2 linked regions of the Puniceibacterium sp. IMCC21224 genome follow. The protein of the gene in region 1 interacts with the protein of each later gene in a pairwise test. Links are inferred from orthologs where the notes say so. Each region holds a gene or a part of one and is shown on either strand. Other genes may lie near its edges.

The links. Proteins that work in one complex are often made in the same cells at the same time.
Region 2: the proteins of IMCC21224_RS05795 (region 1) and IMCC21224_RS12020 interact in binary tests that used the Escherichia coli proteins (3 or more experiments, as listed by UniProt). The link is inferred for Puniceibacterium sp. IMCC21224 from one-to-one orthologs.

The regions. Positions count from the first base shown.
Region 1 is NZ_LDPY01000001.1:1,262,222-1,268,215, forward strand. The notes cover bases 2,349-5,921. They hold IMCC21224_RS05795 (2-oxoglutarate dehydrogenase E1 component), read right to left. Parts: upstream 5,522-5,921; coding sequence 2,549-5,521; downstream 2,349-2,548. Other genes in these bases: odhB (2-oxoglutarate dehydrogenase complex dihydrolipoyllysine-residue succinyltransferase), read right to left, coding at 2,349-2,545; IMCC21224_RS05800 (DUF805 domain-containing protein), read right to left, coding at 5,518-5,921. Outside these bases: lpdA (dihydrolipoyl dehydrogenase), read right to left, coding at 1-220; IMCC21224_RS05780 (MAPEG family protein), read right to left, coding at 296-691; IMCC21224_RS05785 (hypothetical protein), read right to left, coding at 688-921; more of odhB, read right to left, coding at 1,034-2,348; more of IMCC21224_RS05800, read right to left, coding at 5,922-5,994. UniProt on the Escherichia coli protein: E1 component of the 2-oxoglutarate dehydrogenase (OGDH) complex which catalyzes the decarboxylation of 2-oxoglutarate, the first step in the conversion of 2-oxoglutarate to succinyl-CoA and CO(2).
Region 2 is NZ_LDPY01000001.1:2,615,154-2,620,361, forward strand. Bases 1-2,884 are described here. They hold IMCC21224_RS12020 (ABC-F family ATP-binding cassette domain-containing protein), read left to right. Parts: upstream 1-457; coding sequence 458-2,311; downstream 2,312-2,884. Other genes in these bases: ndk (nucleoside-diphosphate kinase), read right to left, coding at 1-189; IMCC21224_RS12025 (MarC family protein), read left to right, coding at 2,411-2,884. Outside these bases: more of IMCC21224_RS12025, read left to right, coding at 2,885-3,031; IMCC21224_RS12030 (TIGR02281 family clan AA aspartic protease), read left to right, coding at 3,108-3,689; IMCC21224_RS12035 (DNA polymerase III subunit chi), read right to left, coding at 3,791-4,246; IMCC21224_RS12040 (leucyl aminopeptidase), read right to left, coding at 4,252-5,208. UniProt on the Escherichia coli protein: Genetic data indicate it may be involved in ribosome assembly or function.

The sequences.
Region 1 (5,994 bases):
CCTTGAGGCCCATCTGCGCAAAATTATGTTCGGCCTCGTGCAGCATATGGGTGGCATGTAGCAGCGCCTTGGACGGGATGCAGCCGATGTTGAGGCAGGTGCCCCCCAGAGTGTCACGCCCCTCGACGCAGGCTGTTTTCAGGCCCAGCTGGGCGCAGCGGATCGCGGCCACATAGCCGCCTGGGCCTGAGCCGATGACGATGACGTCGTATTGTGCCATTTGGATGGGTCCTTTCTAAGAACGAGGCAGGGACGCAGCCCATTCACCCCGGAATATTTGTGGCCAGAAGGCGGATCATATCAGGGCCATGATCAGCATGATCACCGTGGCGCCAAAGCCGATGGCCCAGATCAGCGAACGCCAGGGGCGCAGGCCAAAGTAATAGGCCGGAACATAGGCGATACGGGCGATCAAATAGAGCAGGGCGCAGGCTGCGGTGATGCCGTCGCCCTGATCCGAAAAGGTGATGACGAAGACGGCGACCGCAAAAAGGATCAGCCCTTCGAAATGGTTGTTCATCGCACGCTGCAGCCGGGCGGTTTTTTCCGACATCGGCTTTGATGGGGGCCGGTCGCGGGCGGATGATGTGTATCCGGGGCCAAGCTCCAGGTTTGCGGGTATTGCGAACAGCACGAATTGCAAAACCTGGAGCAGGGTCGCAAGGGTAAGGATGGTAAGTTCGGGGGTCATGCCGTTTCCAGGAAATGATGCTCGGATGGACCGTGACCCAGGCTAACTGAGTTGTCGATCCAGCGACGGGCTTTGTCAGCGTCTTTCACCTCGAACAATGCCCAATGCGCACCGGCCACGCCACGCCAGAGTTGTAGTAGCGTCAGTCCAGCGGTGCCGCGGTTTTCTGCGTCGACGTCAAAGGCACCGCGATCAAAATCGGCAAATTTGACAATAAGCTGATGGCTCATCCGGATGTTTCCTGCAGCTTGGCGCAGAAAGCGCGCTTCTGACGCCCAAAAAAGACAGCGGCCGCCCCCTGATACCGCGTGTGTAGCAGCGGGGGTGGTCAGTTTTTTCGTATTACAGATCCATCAGAAGACGGCGCGGATCTTCGAGTGCCTCTTTGACCCGGACAAGGAAGGTTACGGCCCCTTTGCCGTCAACGATGCGGTGGTCATAAGACAGGGCCAGATACATCATCGGACGGATCACCACCTGACCCTTGATCGCCATTGGACGGTCCTGGATCTTGTGCATGCCCAGAATGCCCGACTGCGGCGGGTTCAGGATCGGCGAAGACATGAGCGAGCCATAGACGCCACCGTTCGAGATGGTGAAGGTGCCGCCCTGCATTTCGGCCATAGACAGTTTGCCGTCGCGGGCTTTTGCACCCATCTCGGCAATTGCCTTTTCGATGCCGGCAAAGGACATCGCGTCAGCATCGCGGATCACCGGCACAACCAACCCGGTGGGTGTGCCCGCAGCGATGCCCATGTGGACAAAGTTCTTGTACACCACGTCGGTGCCGTCAATCTCGGCATTGACTTCGGGGACTTCGTTCAGGGCGTGGATACAGGCCTTGGTAAAGAACGACATGAACCCCAGCTTGACGCCGTGCTTCTTGAGGAACAGATCCTTGTATTCGTTGCGCAGGGCCATAACCTCGGTCATATCCACCTCGTTGTAGGTGGTGAGCATGGCTGCGGTGTTCTGACTTTCCTTGAGCCGCTTGGCGATGGTCTGGCGCAGGCGCGTCATCTTGACCCGCTCTTCGCGCTCGGTGTCACTTGCGGCGACAGGGGCACGCGGGGTGGGCGCGCTCGCCGCAGGCGGCGGGGCCGAAGCCGCGGACACTGCACGGGCGACGTCATCCTTCATCACCCGGCCATCACGGCCCGAGCCAGTGACCTGATCCCGCGAAAGACCTGCCTCGGCCATGGCCTTTTTCGCCGAGGGGGCGTCTTCGACATCCCGGCCCGTGGAGGCCGACGGGGCGGGTACCTCAACAGACTTAGGAGCGGGAGCAGTCGTGCCGCCCGAGCCCGAGATAACTCCCAGCTTGCCGTTGGCCTGCACTGTGGCGCCTTCGGCTGCGCTGATCTTGGTCAGGACGCCCGCGACCGGCGCCGGAACCTCGACCGAAACCTTGTCGGTTTCCAGCTCGCACAGCATTTCGTCCTGCGCGACGGTGTCACCCTCTTTCTTGAACCAGTTCGATACCGTGGCTTCGGAAACGGATTCACCCAAGGTCGGCACCATCACGTCGGTTTCGGCGGCGTCGTCATTGGCCGATTTTGGGGTGTCTTCTGCTTTGGCCGGGGCTTTGGCTGCTTTGGCCGGGGCCGCGGCGCTGTCGCCTTCGGCAATATTGGCAAGCAGGGCATCAACGCCGACAGTTTCGCCTTCGGCGGCGACGATATCGGCAAGGGTTCCCGCAATGGGCGAAGGCACCTCGACCGTAACCTTGTCGGTTTCCAGTTCGCACAGCATTTCGTCGACCGCGACGGCATCACCGGGTTTCTTGAACCAGGTGGCCACAGTCGCCTCGGTCACGGATTCGCCGAGTGTGGGGACTCGTACTTCGGTTGTCATCGCTTAATTCCCTTTGATCGTCAGTGCCTCGTCGACGAGTGCAGATTGCTGTGATTTGTGCATGCTGGCCAGACCCGTCGCGGGCGAGGCAGAGGTGTCGCGGCCGACGTAACGCGCGCGCGGATACTGCGCCTTGATCCGGCCCAGAACCCATTCCAGGTTCGGCTCCATAAAGGTCCAGCCGCCCTGGTTCTTTGGCTCTTCCTGGCACCAGATCATCTCGGCCTGGGTAAAGCGTTCCAATTCCTTGACTGCAGAGATCGCGGGGAAGGGATAAAACTGCTCGAACCGCAGGATGTAAACATCTTCCAGGCCGCGTTCGTCACGTTCTTCGAGCAGGTCGTAATAGACCTTGCCCGAACACATAACGACCCGCTTGATTTTGTCGTCAGCCACCAGTTTGGTTTCAGAATTGCCCTGCTGGGCGTCATCCCACAGCACCCGATGGAAGCTGGATCCGGTCTGGAATTCCTCAGCCTTGCTGACGGCCAGTTTGTGGCGCAGCAGCGATTTCGGGGTCATCAGGATCAGCGGTTTTCGATAGCTGCGGTGCAACTGGCGGCGCAGAATGTGGAAATAGTTCGCGGGCGTGGTGCAGTTGGCGACAATCCAGTTGTCCTGACCGCACATTTGCAGGAACCGTTCCAGTCGGGCAGACGAGTGTTCCGGCCCCTGACCTTCAAACCCATGCGGCAGCAGGCAGACAAGCCCGGACATCCGCAGCCACTTGCTTTCTCCAGAGGACACGAACTGGTCGAACATGATCTGCGCGCCGTTGGCAAAATCGCCGAACTGCGCTTCCCACAAGGTCAGCGCGTTGGGTTCGGCCAATGAGTAGCCATATTCAAACCCAAGTACGGCATATTCCGACAGCGCGCTGTCGATAACTTCGTAGCGCGCCTGACCTTCGCGGATGTGGTTCAGCGGATAATACCGTTCCTCGGTCACCTGATTGATCAGGCCCGAATGACGCTGGCTGAATGTGCCGCGTGTCGAATCCTGCCCCGAAAGACGCACCGGATACCCTTCGGTCAGTAGGGATCCAAACGCCAGAGACTCGGCTGTGGCCCAGTCAAAGCCTGTCCCGTTTTCAAACATCGCGGCGCGGGTTTCGAGCAGGCGACCCACCGTTTTATGCAGCGGGAATCCGTCGGGCGGAGAGGTCAGCGCGGTCCCGATCTGGGCCATTGTACTGGGCTCGATCGACGTTTTGCCACGCTGATACTTGCCTTGTTTCTGCCGGTCGAGATGCGACCAGCGGCCATCGAGCCAGTCGGCCTTGTTCGGCTTGTATGTCTTGCCAGCCTCAAATTCCTCGTTCAGCATGGACTGGAACGCGGCTTTCATATCCTCGATTTCGCCCTCGGGGATAAGCCCGTCCCGGACCAGCCGTTCTGTATAGAGCGTCAGCGTGGTCTTTTGTTTTTTGATCTTGGTGTACATCAGCGGGTTGGTGAACATGGGCTCATCGCCCTCGTTGTGACCGAACCGGCGGTAGCAGAAGATGTCGAGCACGACGTCTTTTCTGAACTTCTGGCGGAATTCGGTCGCGACCTTGGCAGCATGCACAACCGCCTCGGGGTCATCACCGTTGACGTGGAAAATCGGTGCCTCGACCACCAGCGCGTTGTCGGTGGGGTAGGGGCTGGAACGGCTGAAATGCGGTGCGGTGGTAAAGCCGATCTGGTTGTTTACCACGATATGCATGGTGCCGCCGGTGCGGTGGCCGCGCAGACCTGACAGGGCAAAGCATTCCGCCACGATGCCCTGACCGGCAAAGGCGGCGTCGCCGTGCAGCAGGATCGGCATGACAGAGGTGCGTTCGGCGTCGCTAAACTGGTCCTGCTTGGCGCGAACCTTGCCCAGCACTACCGGGTTCACAGCTTCGAGGTGCGACGGGTTGGCAGTCAGCGACAAATGCACCTTGTTGCTGTCAAATTCCCGGTCCGAAGAGGCCCCGAGATGGTATTTCACATCGCCCGATCCATCGACATCGTCCGGCTTGTAGCTGCCGCCCTGAAATTCATTAAAGATCGCGCGGTAGGGTTTCTGCATCACGTTGGCCAGCACCGACAAACGGCCACGGTGCGGCATCCCGATGATGATTTCCCTCACACCCAGGCTACCGCCGCGCTTGATCACCTGCTCCATAGCCGGGATCAGCGATTCACCGCCATCAAGGCCGAACCGTTTGGTGCCCATGTATTTCACGTGCAGGAATTTCTCGAACCCTTCGGCCTCGACCATCTTGTTGAGGATCGCCTTGCGGCCTTCGCGGGTGAATTTGACCTCTTTGCCGTAGCCTTCGATCCGTTCCTTGAGCCAGGCTGATTCCTCGGGGTTCGAGATATGCATGTATTGCAGCGCAAAGGTGCCGCAATATGTGCGTTTCACGATATCGAGGATTTGGCGCAGCGTAGCGATCTGCAGGCCCAGAACGTTGTCGATAAAGATCGGGCGATCCATATCGGTTTCGGAAAAACCGTAGGACCGGTGGTCAAGTTCGGGATGCGGCGCTGCTTCGTGCATGCCCAACGGATCGAGATCGGCAGCCAGATGACCGCGAATCCGGTAGGCGCGGATGATCATCAGCGCGCGGATACTGTCCAGCACGGCGCGCTTGACCTGTTCGTCATTGAGGCTGACGCCCTGTTCGGCGGCTTTGGCTGCGATCTTCTGACCGGCGGCTTTGGCTTCGACCGGGGGCGAGGGCATGGGCCATTCGCCTGTTAGCGCCGCGGTCAAGTCATCGCTGGGCTGCGGCGGCCAGTCACGGCGCGCCCATGAGGGGCCAGCGGCCTCAGTCCGGACCGAGGCAGTATCGTCGCCCATCGCCTTGAAAAACGCCTGCCAGCTTTCGTCTACCGCGCCGGGGTCGTTGGCATAGCGGGCGTACATCTGTTCGAGGTACTCGGCATTGTGCCCCTGCATGAAGGAGGAGGCGTGGAACTGGTCGTTGGGGGACTGGTCGGTCATTGTGTCACCTCGTTGGGGTTGGGACCGTATCGATTGGGACCGGGTTGTGATGGCAGCAGCAGCTGCGCCATCGTGTTCGAGAAATACATCAGCGTAACGCTAATCGCCGCCAGCCCGAGGACGGCCAACAGTGAGACGAGCAATTGGGAGAAGAACATCGCCGACAGCATCGCCGCCGCGTTGACGAGACCGCCCAAGGTCGGAAAGAGCCACAGGATCAACAGGAAGGTGAGGAAAATCGCCGCGGGCTTGAGCGGATCGAACATCAGCGTGCCGCTTTGTCCGACATCGTGCAGTCGACGCACGCCCGCCGCAGTAACGGGCAGATAGAACAGTGCGGTCGTGACATACAGTGCTTCGGGCACGGACTCTACCGACAGCACCGTGATCAGCATCGTTGCGACCGTGGCACAAGCCAGTATCGCTGTGGCCAGAGACCAAAGGTAGCCCGCGCGCGCAGTCCGGCCAAAAAG
Region 2 (5,208 bases), 1.4 Mb from region 1 along the record:
CAGCTCGTCGTAGAACGGACGCTCGGCGTGGACCTTGTAGAATTCGCCGGCCTGCGCTTTTGTCAGCTGGATGCGCTTTTGCGCCACGATCCGCAGACCCGCCTCTTCGAATTTGGCATTGATCTTGCCAGTCAGGTTCCGCTTGGTGGCGTCTGGCTTGATAATGCTCAGCGTGCGTTCGGTGACCATGTGTCGTGCTCCATATGTCGCGAACCGGGACATTTGGCCCGGCGTGTTTACAATTGGCGCTGCGATACCATGCGCCCCTGCGCTTGGAAAGGGTTGTGACGCGCGGTTCTAAACAGATGTTGCGCCCTGCATTAACCCCACGGCAATCGCAACCCGCACTCCGCCACTGTGGGCAGGTCGACGGCGCCGCAGCGATAATATCGTCCAGAACACATTCGACGCACGGTCTGTACTGGCCAGTGTCGCAACGCTCTGCTAAGGCGCGGCCATGTTGAAGATTCAAGAAATAAACTACTCCGTTGAAGGCCGTCCGTTGATGGTCGAAGCCTCTGCAACCATTCCCGAAGGTCACAAGGTTGGTCTGGTCGGTGCCAATGGTGCGGGCAAAACAACGCTGTTCAAACTGATCCGCGGCGAACTGACGCTTGACAGTGGTATCATTTCGCTGCCCAGCCGCGCCAAGATCGGCGGGGTAGCCCAAGAGGTGCCAGCGTCGGAAACCTCGCTGATCGACACGGTGCTGGCCGCAGACACCGAGCGCGCCAAACTCATGGCCGAATCCGAGACCGCGCAGGATGCGCATCGCATCGCGGAAATTCAGACTCGGCTGGCCGATATCGACGCCTGGTCCGCCGAAGCGCGCGCCGCGTCGATTCTCAAGGGTTTGGGTTTTGACGACGACGCGCAGAAAATGCCGTGCAGCGCCTTTTCCGGTGGCTGGCGGATGCGGGTGGCACTGGCGGGGGTACTCTTTGCGCAGCCCGACCTGCTGCTGCTGGACGAACCGACCAACTACCTCGACCTCGAAGGGGCGCTGTGGCTGGAATCCTATCTGGCCAAATATCCGCATACCGTCATCATCATTTCGCACGACCGCGGACTGCTGAACCGCGCCGTTGGCGGAATCCTGCACCTCGAAGAGAAAAAGCTGACCTTCTGGAACGGTCCCTACGACCAGTTCGCCCGCCAGCGCGCCGAACAGCGTGCCGTGCTGACGTCGATGGCCAAAAAACAGCAGGCCCGCAAAGATCACCTGCAAAAATTCGTTGACCGGTTCAAGGCCAAGGCGTCCAAAGCCAAGCAGGCCCAGGCCCGTGTCAAGATGATCGAAAAGATGGACACGATCACCCCGCCCGAAGAGATGGCCAAGCGCGTGTTCAGCTTTCCGCAGCCGGACGAGCTGTCGCCGCCGATCATTCATATCGAAGGCGGGTCGACCGGCTATGGCGACACCCTGGTTCTCAGCCGACTGAATCTGCGCATTGATCAGGACGACCGCATCGCGCTTTTGGGTCGCAACGGTCAGGGCAAATCTACGCTGTCCAAACTGCTGTCGGACCGTCTGCCGCTGATGGACGGCAAGATGACCCGCTCAAACAAGCTAAGGATTGGCTATTTCGCCCAGCATCAGGTCGATGAACTGCATATCGACGAATCTCCCCTCTCGCACCTGCAACGGCTGCGCCCCAATACGATGCAGTCGAAACTGCGGGCCCAATTGGCGGGCTTTGGTCTGGGCGCCGATCAGGCAGACACCGAGGTCGGACGCTTGTCGGGTGGTCAAAAGGCGCGCCTGTCGCTGCTGCTGGCCACCATCGACGCACCCCATCTGCTGATCCTCGATGAGCCGACCAACCACCTCGACATCGAATCGCGCGAGGCATTGGTCGAGGCGCTGACCGCCTATTCCGGTGCTGTCATTCTGGTCAGCCACGACATGCACCTGCTCAGCATGGTCGCGGACCGGCTCTGGCTGGTCAAGGATGGTTCGGTCGCCCCCTACGAGGACGACCTCGAGGCGTATCGCAAGCTGTTGCTGCAACCCGACAAGCCCATCAAACCAGCGAAACCTATCCAGGAAAAACCCAAGCGCCCGTCGCGTGACGCGATTCTGGCGCTGCGCTCGGACGCCCGCAAAGGCGAGGAACGTGTCGCCAAGCTGAATGATATGCGTGACAAGCTGGCAAAAAAACTCGCCAATCCGGAGCTTTACGACGATACCCGTGCGGGCGAACTGGCCACCTGGAACAAAAAATACGCCGAGGTGATGGAGGCATTGGGCCGGGCAGAGGCACTGTGGATGGCCGCGCTGGAAAAGCTGGACGAAGCTGAGACCGTCTGACGCCCGTTCGGACGATTGAGGTCTGCGTGCTTATTGAAACAGCGCCCGGCCATTACGCCCATTGCAAGATCGACCTGCAATGCCTAAGGCTGCGCCCCTATGGACGCAGCCCTTTTAATCCCCGCCTTTGTCACCCTGTTTGTGGTGATCGACCCGATCGGTTTGACGCCAATCTTTATTGCCTTGACCGCCGGGGCAGATGCACGCCACCGGCGCGCGGTCGCCTATCGCGCCTGTCTTGTCGGTGCCGGCGTGTTGTTCCTTTTCGCATTTCTCGGCGAATCCGTGCTGAACTTTATCGGCATTTCGATGCCCGCTTTTCGCATTTCGGGGGGAATCCTGCTGTTCCTGACCGCGCTGGATATGCTGTTTGAACGGCGCAACAAGCGGCGCGAGGACAAGACCTCCACGCCACAGGACATGCCCGATCCGTCAGTCTTTCCGATTGCGATCCCGCTTATTGCCGGTCCCGGCGCCATTGCCTCGATTATTTTGCTGACCGGACAGGCTCAGGGCGCGGTTGGCATGGCCTCGGTGCTGGGTGTGCTGATCGCCGTTCTGCTGATCGTGCTGCTGCTCTTTCTCTCAGCCGGGGTTATCGAACGGATGCTGGGAACAACTGGAATCACGGTTGTGACGCGGCTTTTGGGAATGTTGCTGGCGGCACTGTCGGTCCAGTTTGTGCTGGACGGGCTGCGTGCCTTTGGTCTGGCCAGCTAGACGTGGGATACTGCGCACCTTCAAAACCCGCGCGCTACCCCCTATCTGATCTGTGTAACTGACAGACAGGCGGCACATGTCTTCGAATGATTTTGGAAATCTGATCTACCTTGTCATTCTTGGCGCGGTGCTGGTGTTCTGGGTCCTGGTGCAGAATCGGGGCAACCTGTCGCGCACATTTCAGAATGCGGCGGTCTGGGGCCTGATCTTTGTCGGCACGATCGCGGCCATCGGTATGTGGGGGGACATCCGCCAGACCGTGCGCCCCAGTCAGGCGGTCTTTGCCGATTCCGGCCGGGTCGAGCTGCCACGCGCACCCGACGGACACTATTATGTGACCCTGACGATCAATGATACGCCGGTACGGTTTGTCGTCGACACCGGTGCCAGCGGCGTGGTTCTGACGGCTGACGATGCCGGGCGGATTGGACTGAATGCCGCCGGTCTGGCCTATTTTTCCGAAGCGATGACAGCCAATGGGCCGGTGCGCACTGCCCCTGTGACACTGGACAGCGTGCAGTTGGGGCCGTTCATCGACAAGCGCGTCGGCGCCTACGTCAACGAGGGCGAGATGGAGCAATCTCTGCTTGGCATGACCTATTTGCAACGCTTTGACCGGCTTGAAATTTCCGGCGGTAAAATGATCCTGGAACGCTAACCGCCCTAGCTGCCGCGATGAGTGAGCAGTCAACCACAACGTATTTATTCAGATTCACTTCTCGTGATATGGTGTGCGCCCGGTCCGGCGCCGACCCAAGATCAGGCCTCGGCCTTTTTCTTCCAGCGCCCGGTTTCTTCGGACCAGTATTGCGCCTTGCACCCGGCCCCGGTCAGCAACCGCCACTGGCCGCGCGCCTGATCCAGCGCCTGCGCATCGTGGCCGTCGAACAGCACACAAACCCGTTCCAGCGCCTGCACTTCGTCTGGCCCGACCTCGGCGCCATCGACGCTCATCAGACAGGCCGGATTGTTGGCGGCAGCCCCGGTTGTCAACAGGACGGGCTGCGCCGCATCATGCGGCCCGCCCGCCAGCCCGTGTGGCAGAAACCCCTCTTCGGGCCCCAGCCACAGCCGTTCGTCCAGCCAGCCCATCCGCGCCGCATCGCGCCCCCGCACGGCAACGCGCCAGTCATTCGCCAGCGCGCGCCCCAGCAGTTGCGGCAATACCACCTCAAGCGGGTTATGCGTCAGGTGATAGAAATAGGCCGCCCCCATTGCGCTCAGTCCCGTTCGAACCGTTCAGCCACCAGCCGGTTCAGCGTCATGACGCCCCAGCCGGTCGCGCCCTTGGTCGACAGCACCAGATCCCGCGGCACATGCGCCACCCCGGCGATATCGATGTGAATCCACGGCGTCTCGTCCTTGACGAACCGGCGCAGGAATTCGGTGGCGGTGATCGACCCGGCAGGCCGGCCACCCGAGTTTTTGACATCCGCCATCGGCGTTTTGATCAGGTCGGCATAGGCCCCGCCCATCGGCATCCGCCATGCGCCCTCTTGTTCGGCCTCGGCCGCCTTAAGCAGGCCGGCACACAGGGCGTCATCATTCGAATAGATTGCCGCGTTTTCGTGCCCCAGTGCGACGATGCAGGCACCGGTCAACGTGGCAAGGTCGATCATCGCAGAGGGCTTATAAGTTTCCTGTGCATACCACATGACGTCAGACAGGACGAGCCGCCCCTCGGCATCGGTGTTGATGATCTCGATCGTGTCGCCCTTCATCGAGGTGACAACATCGCCGGGCCGCATCGCAGCAGCATCCGGCATGTTTTCGACCAGCCCGACCAGACCGACCACATTCGCCTTGGCCCCGCGCAGCGCCAGCGCCCGCATCGTACCGGCGACAACACCCGCGCCGCCCATATCCATCGTCATGGATTCCATGCCAGCGGCGGCTTTCAGCGAAATGCCGCCAGTGTCGAACACCACCCCTTTGCCGACCAATGCCAACGGCGCCTCGTCCCCGCCGCCGTTCCAGCGCATGACAACCACCTTGGATGGCGTGACGGACCCCTGCCCGACCGCCAGCAGCGCGTTCATACCCAATTCGGCCAGCCGATCCTCTTCCAGCACCTCGACCTCGACCCCGAGATCGCGCAACCCTTCTAGACGGGCGGCAAATTCGACCGTGGTCAGCACATTGGCAGGTTCATTCACCAGATCGCGAGTAAACGCGAC